Regions from separate parts of the Streptomyces sp. NPDC088733 genome, predicted to be linked through region 1. Evidence: riboswitches for the same ligand, from Rfam matches in the RefSeq annotation. Region 1 holds a riboswitch; the other holds the start of a gene.

Region 1 (7,072 bases):
GCGGCGTCGATGATCGCCACGCTCGGCTTCATCGCGAGCTTCGTCGTCATCCCGATCGACAAGATCGTCTACATCTGGCCGCTGGGCCACATCAGCGCGCTCAACTTCGCGCTGGGCATGACGCTGGGCGTCTCCCTCTTCGCCATCGGCGCCGGCGCCGTCCACTGGGCCCGCACCCTGATGGACGACACCGAGCGCCCGGCCGAGCGGCACCCGATCGAGGCCGACCCGGAGACCCGGGCGCAGGTGATGCAGGACTTCGGCGACGGCGCGCGGGAGAGCCAGCTGGGCCGCCGCAAGCTGATCCGCAACACGTTGTTCGGCGCGCTCACCCTGGTCCCGCTCTCCGGCGTCATGCTGCTGCGCGACCTCGGCCCGCTGCCGGAGGAGAAGCTCCGCCACACCCTGTGGGCCAAGGGCAAGCTGCTGGTGAACCAGAACACCAACCAGCCGCTGCGTCCCGAGGACGTCGCCGTCGGCTCCCTCACCTTCGCCGTGCCCGAGGGGCTGGAGGAGGACCAGGAGGACTTCCAGGAGCAGATCGCCAAGTCCGCGCTGATGATCGTCCGCATCGAGCCGCAGGACATCAAGGACAAGCAGGCCCGCGAGTGGGCGCACCAGGGCATCCTGGCCTACTCCAAGATCTGCACCCACGTCGGCTGCCCGATCAGCCTCTACGAGCAGCAGACGCACCACGTGCTCTGCCCGTGCCACCAGTCGACGTTCGACCTGTCCGACGGTGCCCGGGTGATCTTCGGTCCGGCGGGCCACGCCCTGCCGCAGCTGCGGATCAGCGTGAACGACGAGGGCTACCTCGAGGCGCTCGGCGACTTCGAAGAGCCCGTGGGCCCTGCCTTCTGGGAGCGTGGATGAGTACCAACGAGAGCGCGAGCGCCAAGCCGCGCGGCAAGGCGCCCGCCGGCGAGCGGGTCGCCGACTGGGCCGACGGCCGGCTGGGCATTTACAGCCTGGCCAAGGCCAACATGCGGAAGATCTTCCCGGACCACTGGTCCTTCATGCTGGGCGAGATCTCCCTCTACAGCTTCATCATCGTCATCCTGACCGGTGTCTACCTGACGCTGTTCTTCCACCCGGCGATGAACGAGGTCGTCTACGACGGCTCGTACACCCCGCTGCAGGGCATCCGGATGTCCGAGGCGTACGCCTCGACGCTGCACATCAGCTTCGACGTGCGCGGCGGTCTGCTGGTCCGGCAGATCCACCACTGGGCGGCCATCGTCTTCGTGGCCGCGATGCTCGTGCACATGATGCGCGTCTTCTTCACCGGCGCCTTCCGCAAGCCGCGCGAGATCAACTGGCTGTTCGGCTTCCTGCTGCTCTTCCTCGGCATGTTCGACGGCTTCATGGGCTACTCGCTCCCGGACGACCTGCTGTCCGGCACCGGTATCCGCTTCATGGAGGGCGCGGTCCTGTCCGTGCCGATCGTCGGCACGTACCTGTCGTTCTTCCTCTTCGGCGGGGAGTTCCCGGGGCACGACATCGTGCCGCGGTTCTACACGATCCACGTACTGCTGATCCCCGGCATCATGGCGGGCCTGCTGGTGGCCCACCTGATCCTGGTCTTCTACCACAAGCACACGCAGTTCCCCGGTCCCGGCAAGACCGAGAAGAACGTGGTCGGCATGCCGCTGCTGCCGGTCTACACCGCGAAGGCGGGCGGCTTCTTCTTCCTGGTCTTCGGTGTCATCGCGGCCATGTCCGCGCTGGTGTCCGTCAACCCGGTCTGGGCGTACGGGCCGTACCGGCCGGACCAAGTGTCGACCGACGCCCAGCCCGACTGGTACATGGGCTTCTCCGAGGGCCTGATCCGCATCATGCCGGGCTGGGAGATCAGCCTGTGGGGCCACACCCTCGTCCTGGGTGTCTTCATCCCGCTGGTGATCTTCCCGATGGTCCTGGGCTTCATGGGCGTCTACCCGTTCCTGGAGTCCTGGGTCACCGGTGACAAGCGCGAGCACCACCTGCTCGACCGCCCGCGCAACCGCCCGGTCCGCACCGGCATCGGCGCCGCCTGGATCAGCCTCTACCTGATCCTGCTGGTCGGTGGCGGCAACGACCTCTTCGCCACCCGCTTCCACCTGTCGATCAACGCGATCACCTGGGTGGTCCGGATCTCCTTCTTCGTGCTGCCGGTGCTGGTCTTCTTCATCACGAAGCGGATCTGCCTGGGCCTGCAGCGGCGCGACCGCGACAAGGTGCTGCACGGCCGCGAGACCGGCATCATCAAGCGGCTGCCGCACGGCGAGTTCATCGAGATCCACGAACCGCTCGACCAGGCCAAGCTGTTCACGCTCACCTCGCACGAGCAGCCGGTGCCGCTGGCCGGCGGCCCGGAGACGGACGAGAACGGCGTGGAGAGGAAGGTCGGCCCCATCACGCGAGTGCGCGCGATGCTGTCGCGCGGCTACTACGGCGAGGGGACGCAGATCCCCAAGCCGTCGGCCGAGGAGTACGAGGAGATCACGAGCGGCCACGGCCACCACTGATCCCCGAAGCTGTGCCACCGGGCGGGGCCCTGCCCGTCGGAGTCCATCCGACGGACGGGGCCCTTTCCCGTTCCCCCGCGCCGATAGGCTGGGGCCGAAGGTATCCATTGCACGTCAGACCACCCGGAGTGTGGACCATGAGCGTTGTGAACCCCGCTGGAGGCGACACCGCGGCGGGTCGCTCCTGGCCCGGAATCCTGGGAGCCCTGCTGGCGGGACAGGACCTGAGCGCCGCGGAGACGGCCTGGGCGATGGACCGCATCATGAGCGGCGGGGCCACCGACGCCCAGATCGCCGGCTTCATGGTGGCCCTGCGGGCCAAGGGCGAGACCGTGGACGAGGTCAGCGGGCTCGTCGAGGCGATGTACGCGCACGCGCAGCCGCTCGACATCCCCGGGCCCGCCGTGGACATCGTGGGCACCGGCGGCGACCGGGCCAGGACCGTCAACATCTCGACGATGTCCGCCATCGTCATCGCCGGGACCGGGACCAAGGTCGTCAAGCACGGCAACCGCGCGGCCAGCAGCGCCAGCGGGGCCTCCGACGTCCTGGAGAAGCTGGGCATCAACCTGGACCTGTCGCCCCTGCGCGTCGCCCAGGTGGCCGAGGAGACCGGCATCACCTTCTGCTTCGCGGCCAAGTTCCACCCCGCGATGCGCTACGTCGCCTCGGCGCGGCGCGACCTGGGGGTCCCGACCTCCTTCAACATCCTCGGCCCGCTGACCAATCCGGCCCGGGTCGGTGCCTCGGCGGTCGGCTGCTTCGACACCCGGATGGCCGGTCTGATCGCGGGAGTGCTGGCCCGGCGCGGCTCCTCCGCGCTGGTCTTCCGCGGCGACGACGGACTGGACGAGCTGACGGTCACGTCCACCTCCCAGGTGTGGATGGTGCGCGACGGGGCGGTGGAGCAGATCCCGTTCGACCCGCGCGACGTCGGCATCGAGCTGGTCCCGATCGAGGCGTTGCGCGGCGCCGACGCGGCCTACAACGCCGATGTGGCGCGCCGGCTGCTGGCGGGGGAGACCGGCCCCGTGCGCGACGCCGTCCTGCTGAACTCCGCCGCCGCGCTCGTGGCGCTGGAGCCCGCGGAGGGCACCCTGGTGGAGCGGATCGCCGCCGGAATGGCACGGGCGGCGGAGTCCATCGACTCGGGCACGGCCGCCAAGACGCTGGAACGGTGGGCGGCGGCCACCAACGCCTAAGCCGCGCGGGCGTTCACGCGGAAGGGCCGGGGCCGGGTGCCCCGGCCCTTCCGCGTTCCCGCCGCGGGCCGCGGCCGAGGTGGTGCGGGATGTCCGGGATGCGGACCGCGGCTTGCGGCGCCGCCGGTGTGTGGCAGGATGCTGCGCAGGTCACGAGTGACAGCGACACGGCCCCGGCCCGCTGTCCGGCAACCCTCCTTCCGTGGCGGGGTGCCCCGGGTGATGACCAGGCCGCAGGCAGCGAGGTCTGCGGCAAGCGCGGTCATGAGGAGTTCTTCCGTGAGCAAGCGAATGCGCTAGGGCCGAAGGCCCCTTTTCACCCTCCCCGGGCGTGCCCGCTGTGCGGCGGCCCGGTGTTCCGAGGGCTTTCCCGTCAACCCTGACGCACTGTCGCCTCACCCTGCCCACAGGAGACTTCGCCATGTCCGTGCACCCCGCCGCGCCCGCGCCCGTCCGTGCCACCACTCCGCTGCCCGTGCTGGGCCGTGACGTCCTCGTCCCGCTCGTCACCGGCGGCGAGGTCGCCTACGCCGCCCTCGACTACGCGGCGAGCGCGCCCGCGCTCCAGCGCGTCTGGGACGACGTGGCCGCCTACGCGCCCTACTACGGCAGCGTGCACCGGGGCGCGGGGTACCTGTCGCAGCTGTCCACGGACCTGTTCGAGCAAAGCCGCGCGGAGGTGGCCGCGTTCCTCGGCTGCCGGGCCGACGACCAGGTGGTCTTCACCCGCTCGACCACCGACTCGCTCAATCTGCTGGCGTCCGTCGTGCCGGACGGCACCCGGGTCTTCGTCTTCGAGACCGAGCACCATGCCTCCCTGCTGCCCTGGCGGGACGGCGACGTCACCTACCTGAGCGCGCCCCGGACCCCCGCGGAGGCCGTGGCCCTGCTGGAGCGCGCGCTGGCCGCGCGCGAGCCGGGCGGCCCGGCGCTGGTCTGTGTGACGGGTGCGTCGAATGTGACCGGTGAGCTCTGGCCGGTGCGCGAGCTGGCGGCGGCGGCCCACGCGCACGGCGCGCGCATCGTCCTCGACGCGGCGCAGCTCGCGCCGCACCACCCCGTCGACGTGGCCGCGCTCGACGTGGACTGGGTCGCCTTCTCCGGGCACAAGCTGTACGCGCCCTTCGGTTCCGGGGTCCTCGCCGGCCGCGCCGACTGGCTCCGCGAGGCCGAGCCGTACCTCGCGGGCGGCGGTGCCTCCCGCCGCGTCGCCCGCCGCGCGGACGGCGGCGTGGAGGTGGACTGGCACACCACCGAGGCCCGCCACGAGGCCGGCTCGCCCAATGTCATCGGCGTCTACGCCATCGCGTCCGCCTGCCGGGCCCTGCGCGAGGCGGGCTTCGACGGCCTCGTCGAGCGCGAGCAGGCGCTGGTCGCCCGCCTGCGCGAAGGGCTCGCGGGGATCGAGCAGGTGCGGGTGCTGTCCCTGTTCGGGGAGGACGCCCCGCGGGTGGGCGTTCTGTCCTTCGTGGTCGACGGCTGGAACAGCTCCCACTTCGCCGCCGCGCTGTCCGCCGAGTACGGCATCGGCGTCCGCGACGGGCTGTTCTGCGCTCATCCCCTCGTGCGCACCCTGCTGGGCGACCACACGGAACCGGGCGACTGCGGCGGCGACACCACCCTCAACGCCGTCCGTGTCTCCTTCGGCGCGGGCACCCCCGACGAGCACGTCGAGCGCTTCCTCGCCGCGGTCGCCGCGCTCGTCACCGACGGCGCCCAGTGGCGCTACCGCACGGAGAACGGCCGCTGCGTCCCCGCGTAGGGCCGGACTAGGAGTCGAGGCCGATGGCGAAGGCGGCTTCGAGGTCGTGCTGCGAGTAGGTGCGGAAGGCCACGTGCGTGTCGGTGGCCTCGACGCCGGGGATCTTGCTGATCCGGCCGGGGATGACGTCCGCGAGCTGGTCGTGCTGGGCGACCCGGACCATGGCGACCAGGTCGTACGTGCCGGTCACGGAGTAGACCTCGCTGACGCTCTCCAGCGCCGCGATGGACTGCGCGATCTCGGGGATCCGGTCGACGCTGGTCTTGATGAGCACGATCGCGGTGATCACGGCTGTAGGTCTCCTTCGGTCGCCCTGGTGGCGGGCTCCAGCTTAGGCCTTGCCCGGTAGCAGCCCCATGCGCACAGGAAGCCGAAGAGGAAGCCGGTGATGTGCGCCAGGTACGCCACGCCCGGCCCGGACTGCTGGGCCTGCCCGGCCAGCGACTGGAGCACGAACCAGAAGACGAGCACCATCCACGCGGGGAAGCGCAGCGGCAGGAAGAAGAGGAAGGGGAAGAGGCTGGTCACCCGCGCCCGGGGATAGAGGTACAGGTACGCGCCGAGGACGCCGGAGATGGCGCCGGACGCGCCGACCAGCGCCTGGGTGGACGTGGTGTGCGCCAGGGCCCAGCCGTAGGTGGCCAGGTAGCCGCACACCACGTAGAAGACGAGGTAGCGCAGCCGGCCCATGCGGTTCTCGACGTTGTCGCCGAAGACGTAGAAGAACAGCATGTTGCCCAGCAGGTGCACCCAACTCCCGTGCACGAACAGGGCCGTGAGCACCGAGACGAAGGGCGACCGCCCGATGTCGGCGGGCGGGGGGCAGCCGGTCGGCATCACGACCGACGCGGGGGCGACGCGCCCGTGCCAGAGTTCCGCGGGAATGACACCCCACCGGGCGAAGTACGAGGCCTGGGCGCAGGCGAGCTCGTGGCCGGTGCCGTAGACGGGGTTGAGCCCGGAGGCCGGGCCGATGAGGAAGACCGCCACGCACAGCCCGATCAGGGCGTACGTCACCAAGGGTCTGCGGCGGACAGGGTTCTCGTCGTACACCGGGATGACCATGGATCGATCATGACGGACCGGGTTCAACCGGCACAGGACGCCTCGCCGCAGCGCCGGATCCCGCCGAGGCCGTAGGGTGACCGGAACGCAAACGCGCGACCTAGGAGCAGATCCGATGACGGTTCCCCTGCCGACCGCCACGACCCGGTGGCGCTGCACTCTCTGCGGAAACCTGACCCGGTTCGACGTGACGCGCTCCAGCAGGGTCGTCGAGTACGTGCATCTCGACCTCGCCGGGGAACCCTCGGTGGAGGAGCGCGAGGTGCTGAGCGAGACCGTCGAGTCGGTGCGCTGCCGCTGGTGCAACGCCGTGGACCGGGTGGAGCTGGTGGACCGTCCCGACGCGGCGGCTGCGCAGGCCTGACCGCCGCCGGGGACAATGGAGGGGCGCGGCGCGACCTGAGGGGTCGAGGGTGGCCGGGGAGGCGCCGAAGAACTGGACAGGAGTGACTGGTGGACCGGACCGGTGGTAACCCGGGCCACGGCGACGAGGCGGCCGGGCCCGCGGCTCCGGCTGCCCCGGACGGCTCGGCCGC
Region 2 (7,072 bases), on a different contig from region 1:
CAGCGCTCAGGTCGGCCGCACCGTCGGCGATGATGCCGATGACCCGGCCTGGGGTCGGCCAGGTGCGGCCGACCTGCGAAAGCGCGGGGCTGGGCTGGACGTCGGCGAGTGGTTCCGCGGCCTCCGGGGCGGGCAGGCCCAGTCCCTGTGCGACCTGCCGGCACAGGTAGGGATCGATGTGGGCCAGCATCTTCAGGGCGCGTTCCCTGACGGCCTGCTCGTAGCACTTGCCGAGCTCGAAGGTGAAGCCGGCGATGGTGTGCTCGCGCTCGACGGCGCTCAGGCTGTGCCAGAACAGCCGGGGCTGGCTGAAGTGGTCGTCGAACGATGCCGGAGCCTCGCGCACCTTGGCGCTCGCCGCGATCGGCGTGGGGTGCTCGATGTAGCCGCGGTCCTCGGCTCCGGCGAAGAACGGGCAACCGCCGTCGAGGGAGTTGGGCTTGTAGGGAGCAGCACCGACGTGCACCGCGTCCTGATGGAAGCCGTCGCGCAACATGTCGTTGACCGGGGCGTGCGGCCGGTTGATCGGGATCTGCGCGAAGTTCGGCCCGCCGAGCCGGGTGATCTGGGTGTCGAGGTAGGAGAAGAGACGTCCGGCCATCAGCGGGTCGTCGGTGATGTCGATACCGGGCACCAGGTGACCGACGTGGAAGGCGACCTGTTCGGTCTCGGCGAAGAAGTTGGTGGGGTTGGCGTTCAAGGTGAGCAGCCCGACGGGCTGCACCGGTGCCAGCTCCTCGGGGACGATCTTCGTCGGATCCAGCAGGTCGATCCCCTGGAAGGTCTGCTCCGGGGTGTCGGGGAAGGTCTGGATCCCCATCTCCCACTGCGGGAAGGCGCCCGCCTCGATGGCGTCGGCGAGGTCGCGGCGGTGGAAGTCGGGGTCCATGCCGCCGATCATCTGCGCCTCCTCCCACACCAGGGAGTGCACGCCGGCCTTCGGCTTCCAGTGGAATTTCACCAGCGTCGTGGCGCCGTCGGCGTTCACCAGGCGGAAGGTGTGGATGCCGAAGCCTTCCATGGTGCGGAACGACCGCGGGATGCCGCGGTCGGACATGGCCCAGATGGTGTGGTGGGCGGCCTCGGTGTGCAGGGACACGAAGTCCCAGAACGTGTCGTGGGCGCTCTGGGCCTGCGGGATCTCCCGGTCCGGATGCGGTTTGCCGGCGTGGATGACGTCGGGGAACTTGATCGCGTCCTGGATGAAGAACACGGGGATGTTGTTGCCGACCAGGTCGAAAACACCCTCCGACGTGTAGAACTTGGTGGCGAATCCGCGGGTGTCGCGCACGGTGTCGGCCGAGCCGCGCGAGCCCAGGACCGTGGAGAACCGCACGAACACCGGCGTGTCGACGTCCTTGGCGAGGAAGGCCGCCTTGCACACCTCGGTCGCTGTGCCGTAGCCGCGGAAGACGCCGTGCGCGGCGGCGCCCCGGGCGTGCACCACCCGCTCCGGGATGCGCTCGTGGTCGAAGTGCATGACCTTCTCGCGCAGGTGGTGGTCCTGGAGCAGCACCGGGCCGCGCGGTCCGGCCTTGAGCGAGTGGTCGCTGTCCGGCAGACGGGCGCCCTGCGCGTTCGTGAGGAACGGCCCGTCCTGGGCCCATACCGTCTTGGAGGGCCCGTCCGGGCGGCCCGTCGCGCTGAGCGGTGTCGGAACGGCCTGGTCGGGCTTGGCCGGCAGCGGATCGTGCGGGGTGACCGGTTCTTCCACTGTGGGGGGCATGCTCGCCGGAACCCCCGGGATCTCCGCACGCCCCGCGGGGGTGAGCTCGGCGGCCACCTCCGTCACCTTGTCGACGATCTTCTTCACAGGGCCCGGCTCATTGGCCATGGCATGTCTCCAGCTTCGTCCTCGTGCAACTCCGTCGCCTCCGGGTAACCGGTGTCCCTTTCGCACAAACAGGGCCCCAGGTGATGTCCGCCGTTCGCGGCGGGATGTCACCCCGGGTGCCGGGCATGGGTGCGGCGGGGCGTCGGGCACACCTCGAGGGCGGTCCCGCTCAGCGGAGCTGAGGGGTGCCCCGCTGGCCTGACACGCCCGCCGAACGTACCGTCGAACGCATGGGCGACCTCCCTCCGGATCTGGACCGGCTGCGGGTCATCCGTGTGTACCTGCAACTGCAGCTCGACGCGGTCGATGCGAGGATCCGCGAGCTCGAAGGGCCGTCACCACCCGCTGCCCCTTCGGCTACGTCCCGCCGCGCCGGCCCGATCGCCGAGGGCTCGGCCGGCTGGCGCCTGCAGCATCTCCCGGACGGCGAGGGCGGCTCCGTCCGTGCGGTGCTCCACCGGGGAGACTGCCCGGACGCGGCCGGCGGCTGGCTCTCCCAGAACGAACTCGGCATCGCTTTGGCGATGCCCGACATCACGCCCTGCCCCCGCTGCCACCCCGAGCGCGCGTTTCCTGACGCGAGCGGTCCTCAGTGAAGAATCCGGCGGTCACGCGCGTTCGCCGAGTGGAGTGCTCCAGCAGCGGGCGGCCCGGCTGAAGCGCGGTATTTCCGCTGTACGACAATGCCGGGTGTGATCATCCGTGAACGGGACCGTACCGTCCGCCTCGAGCAGGAAGGGCCCGCGTCTCCGCGACCCGCCGTGCGGTCCCTGGCCAAGCTCATCACGGACGTCCTGGCACCCGCGTATCTCCTCACCGTGATGCTGCTCGCGGTGGGGTGGCACAGCGGGCACGGCTCTGGGCTCGCCTGGGCGGCGGGGGCGGCGGCGGGAGCCGTCGGGGTGCCGATGACCGTGGTCGTCCTCGGGGTGCGGGCCGGACGGTTCACGGACGTACATGTGCGGATCCGGCGTCAGCGCGCGGTCCCGTTGGCGACCGCGATCGCCTGCGCCGTGCTCAGCGTGGTCCTTCTTGCTCTGCTGGGCGCACCGCGTGAGCTCACCGCGCTCGTCGTGGCCATCCTGAGCGGACTCACGGTCGGTGGCCTGGTGACGATCTGGTGGAAGGTGTCGGGGCACACCGCGGCGGTCGGCGCGGCCGGTGCCATACTCACCGCCGTCTACGGCGCACCGATGGTGCCCCTCCTCCTCGCGGTGATACCGGTCGGTTGGTCCCGCGTGGTGCTGCGCGACCACACCGTCGCGCAGACCGTCGTCGGGTTCCTGATCGGCTCCTCTGTCGCACTGGCGATCTTCTTGCCGTTGCGCTGACGTCCCTCCGGCCCCGGGTGGTCGTCGTCAGTCCGGCTCCGACGGGTTGACGGCGACGAGCTCGACCTCAAAACCGTCGGTGTTCTCCAGGTAGGCGGCGTAGGCCTGCTCGCCGCCGGCGTGCGGGTGGCGGTCGGGAAACATCAGGCTCCAGCCGTGCCGCGTTGCCTCGGAGGCCAGATTCTCCACGGTGTGGTGGTCTTCGACGTGGAACGCCAGATGGTTCAGTCCGGGCCGGCACCGGTCGTGCCGGACGGCGGTCAGGGCGCGGGACTCCTCGAATACCAGGTAAGTCGCTCCGAGCCGCCAACTGCGGCCCTCGTCCCAGCTCTGGAAAAGCGTGTACCCCAGGGCTTCCAGCAGCCAGCCCATGGAGGCGACGGCCCGCTCCAGGTCGGGCACCCAGATCTCGACGTGGTGCAGCATCCCGCCCGCCGGCCGGGTCATGCCGCCACCGCCGGGGCGGGCTCAACCGGCTTGAACACCATGGCCGGACCGGTGGCCCTGCTGCCCGCTCCCTCGGTGGCCTTCGCCCGCGGTCGGACGGTGGCGTACGTCGACCCCATGGGGTTCGGCATCGTGGATCTCCCGTGAGACATCGGCGGTCTTGTGAACCCAGCACCCTAGTGGTGCCCGTCCGGAGGGTGCTCCGGGAGCGGCATCAGCCTCCCTGGGTTGTACGTTCCTCCGGCCGGGGAGACCTGAAAGCCGCGTACTGCCGTGGGAGGCGGCGGACGTAGGCCGTGAGGTGCCGGTACGGGGAGAGCACACCGTCCGTGAGGTCCGTCAGGGCGACCCACAGGTCGACGTCCGCCGCGGTCAGCCGTTCGCCCAGGACGTAGGGGCCCGGTCCGCATGCCAGTCGGCGGTCCAGCAGGCCGAGCGCGGTGAGCAGTTGTTCCAGGGCCTGGGCACGGTCGGCAGGTGCGCCCGTGGCCGCCTCTTCCGCCGGGCGCACGATGTCCTGCTCCACCAGGTCCTGAAACGCACCGATCTCGGTCACAAGGTCCAGGGGACACAGGCGTGCCGCGTCCCCCAGGCGGCCCGCGAGGTCGCGGAGGATGTCCGGGGTGTGGTTGCTGACGACTCGTCCGGTCCACCGGTCGCACAGGGCGGGTACGGTGAGCGGCCCGTCGTAGCCGTGCCAGGTGGCCTCGTACGCCGCGCGCAATGCCGCGGGCGCGGCCGCGTCGGGCGACGCCGGCGGAACGACCGTCGTGACGACGGTGTCCCGGAGGCCCAGGAGGTCGAGGGTGACGGCGACCCGCCGCGATTGCGGGCATCGCGCCGAAAGGAACAGCTCGTAGCGGCACGGAGCCGGGTAGAAGCCGCCGGCGGCGTCGGCACCGATCCGGCTGCGGAAGCGGTCCGGACGGGGCGTGCGGGGCAGCGCGGTACAGGACGCGGGGAAACCGGGATCACGTGAGATCGTCGTCTCGGGCATGCGCTCTCCAGGGCGTGGCGGCCCCCGGTTGCCCTCGGGCAGCGGCGGGCGGGACGGCTGACGGCCGGTGCGTGCTCGCACCCGGCCCCTGAGTCGGTACTGCGTGAGGACTCACCGAGGTCAGCCGGTCGTGCCGAACGCGCTGCAGACACGCAGGAAGTCGATGTGCAGCCGGCGGGTGAGCAGCGCGGACCGTGCTGTGGACATGTCCGCCTCCCCGGCTCGGGGCCCGCGTGACGCGGGACCGCGCTTGTCCCGCCGCGCCGGCGGGACCCGGTCGTCACCCGGGGCACCCCACCGCGATGTGAGGGTTGCCGGTCAGCGGGCCGGGGCCGATGACCCGTGGGAGCCGCGACACGGCACCACGGGCGCTGACAATCGTGACCGTCGGCACCAGTGTTGGGCCGCCGGACGCGGCGCGTCAAGAAGGCGAGGGGCGTCTCACCACGGCATCCGGCATGCGAGACAGCGTCGTTGACATTCTCTTCGGCCCGTGTCTAACTTACGCCGCAGAACGGTCCCGGACGTCGGCGGCAGGCTCAGGCCGGCCGCGCCAACGCCTCCCAGGCGGAAGGCTGTCCGGGCCGTCCCGACGACTTTTCGGCAGGCACGAGGCCCCGAGCGGGGCGGAACGGTGGCGGTGACGCGATGTACGCGACCCCGGGGACGGCAGCGTGGCGGCGCCACGGCCTCGTCCCGGCGTACACGCAGCGGCCCGTCGGTCTGGCCCGCGTCAGCAGTGCCCTGTGTCGCCTGTGTTCCGCGCCCTGTCGCGCGCGCTGTCAAGGCTGACGATCACTCCCTGAACGCCGGCACCTCCCGCTGACGCGGTGGGCGTGCCCGCCTGTTCCGCCCCGTTCCGCTCGTCTCCCCGTGCACTCCGTACCGCCGAGGTGTCGTTCGCCCTGCGGTCGGCCGTCGCCTGCGCGACCGGGTGCACCCGTCCGCTGGAGTCCCCGATGAGTGAACCCCCTGGCACCGCTGTGTCCGACCGCTCGGCGCCACCGGCCCGGGCGCCCGCGAAAGAGCCCGGTGACGTGCGTGGTCCCGCACCGCGACCGCCGGCGGAGCAGCGGGTGCTGCCCCTGCGCCGCCCCGGCCGGTGGATCGCCACGGCGGTCGTGCTCGTCCTGGCCGCCCAGATCGGGCACGGCCTGCTGAGCAACCCCTTCTTCCAATGGGACCGCTTCGGGTACTGGTTCGTGCGCCCGGTGATCCTCGACGGACTGCTCATCACCCTGGAGGTGACGGCGTACAGCGCGGTGCTCGGTCTTCTCGGAGGCATCGTGCTGGCGCTGGCCAGGCTCTCCGGCAGTCCCGTACTGCGGGCCGTCAGCTGGACCTACACCTGGCTGTTCCGGTCGGTCCCGCTGATCGTCGTGCTGCTGTTCCTGTACAACTTCAGCGCTCTGTACCGTACGTTGAGCCTCGGCGTGCCCTTCGGCCCGGCCTTCCTCACCTTCGACGAGTCGAGGCTCGCCACCGACATGGTGGTCGCCGTCGTGGGGCTGAGCCTCAACGAAGCGGCCTACGCCTCGGAAGTGGTGCGCGCCGGCATCCTCTCGGTGGACCAGGGCCAGCACGAGGCGGCCGCGGCGCTCGGCCTGCCCAAGCGCTACCAGTTCGCCAGGATCGTCCTTCCCCAGGCGCTGCGGTCCGTCGTCCCCAACTACGTCAACCAGCTGATCGGCCTGATCAAGGGGACCTCGCTGGTCTTCTACGTCTCGCTGCTCGACCTCTTCGGCTCGGTGCAGAGCATGGGCAGCACCTACCCGGGCGACATCGTGCCGTTGCTGCTGGTAGCCACCGTCTGGTACGTGATCCTCACCAGCGTCGTCTCCGTCGTCCAGTTCTACGTCGAGCGGTACTACTCGCGCGGCGCTCTGCGCATCGTTCCCGCGACTCCCGTGCAGAAACTCCGTGCCGCGCTCCGCCACCTGCCGGCCCGGATCCGGACGGGGGCCACTCCATGAGCACCGACATCCGGCCGGCCGCGGTCGAGGTCCACGACGTGCACAAGTGGTACGGCGCCCACCAGGTGCTGGACGGGGTCAGTCTGACGGTGCGTCCGGGAGAGGTCACCGTCGTCCTCGGGCCCTCCGGCTCCGGAAAGTCCACCCTGCTGCGTGTGATCAACCATCTGGAGAAGCCCGAGATCGGCCACGTCAGCCTGAACGGCGAGCTGATCGGCGTCCGCAGGCACGGCGAGCGGCTCAGGGAGCTGAGCGAGCGGGTCATCCTCACCCAGCGCAGCCGGATCGGCTTCGTCTTCCAGAACTTCAACCTCTTCCCGCATCTGACCGTGGTGGACAACGTGGCCGCCGCCCCCGTGGCGACCGGAAGGCTGCGCAGGCCGCAGGCCCGCGAACTGGCCCGCACCCTGCTCGGCCGGGTGGGGCTCGCCGACAAGGCCGACGCGTACCCCAGGCAGTTGTCGGGCGGGCAGCAGCAGCGGGTGGCCAT

Evidence for each region. A riboswitch is a leader RNA that binds a small molecule or an ion and turns the genes downstream of it on or off. The one in region 1 is predicted to bind S-adenosylmethionine.
Region 2: another riboswitch for S-adenosylmethionine. It lies ahead of ACIP64_RS03660 (glutathione S-transferase C-terminal domain-containing protein); the one in region 1 lies ahead of ACIP64_RS11035 (aminotransferase class V-fold PLP-dependent enzyme).

The regions. Positions count from the first base shown of each region.
Region 1 covers NZ_JBIVLH010000005.1:60,452-67,523, forward strand. Annotated here, with positions in the region: gene ACIP64_RS11020 (Rieske 2Fe-2S domain-containing protein) at 1-873, shown strand, start outside; gene ACIP64_RS11025 (cytochrome bc complex cytochrome b subunit) at 870-2,507, shown strand; gene trpD (anthranilate phosphoribosyltransferase) at 2,645-3,709, shown strand; SAM riboswitch class IV at 3,858-3,974, shown strand; gene ACIP64_RS11035 (aminotransferase class V-fold PLP-dependent enzyme) at 4,131-5,471, shown strand; gene ACIP64_RS11040 (Lrp/AsnC ligand binding domain-containing protein) at 5,479-5,760, opposite strand; gene ACIP64_RS11045 (rhomboid family intramembrane serine protease) at 5,757-6,536, opposite strand; gene ACIP64_RS11050 (hypothetical protein) at 6,652-6,900, shown strand; gene ACIP64_RS11055 (NYN domain-containing protein) at 6,990-7,072, shown strand, end outside.
Region 2 covers NZ_JBIVLH010000002.1:62,557-69,628, reverse strand. Annotated here, with positions in the region: gene ACIP64_RS03680 (catalase) at 1-1,834, opposite strand, end outside; gene ACIP64_RS03675 (DUF6233 domain-containing protein) at 2,065-2,430, shown strand; gene ACIP64_RS03670 (phosphatase PAP2 family protein) at 2,527-3,165, shown strand; gene ACIP64_RS03665 (VOC family protein) at 3,193-3,612, opposite strand; gene ACIP64_RS03660 (glutathione S-transferase C-terminal domain-containing protein) at 3,827-4,609, opposite strand; SAM riboswitch class IV at 4,851-4,959, opposite strand; gene ACIP64_RS03655 (amino acid ABC transporter permease) at 5,569-6,582, shown strand; gene ACIP64_RS03650 (amino acid ABC transporter ATP-binding protein) at 6,579-7,072, shown strand, end outside.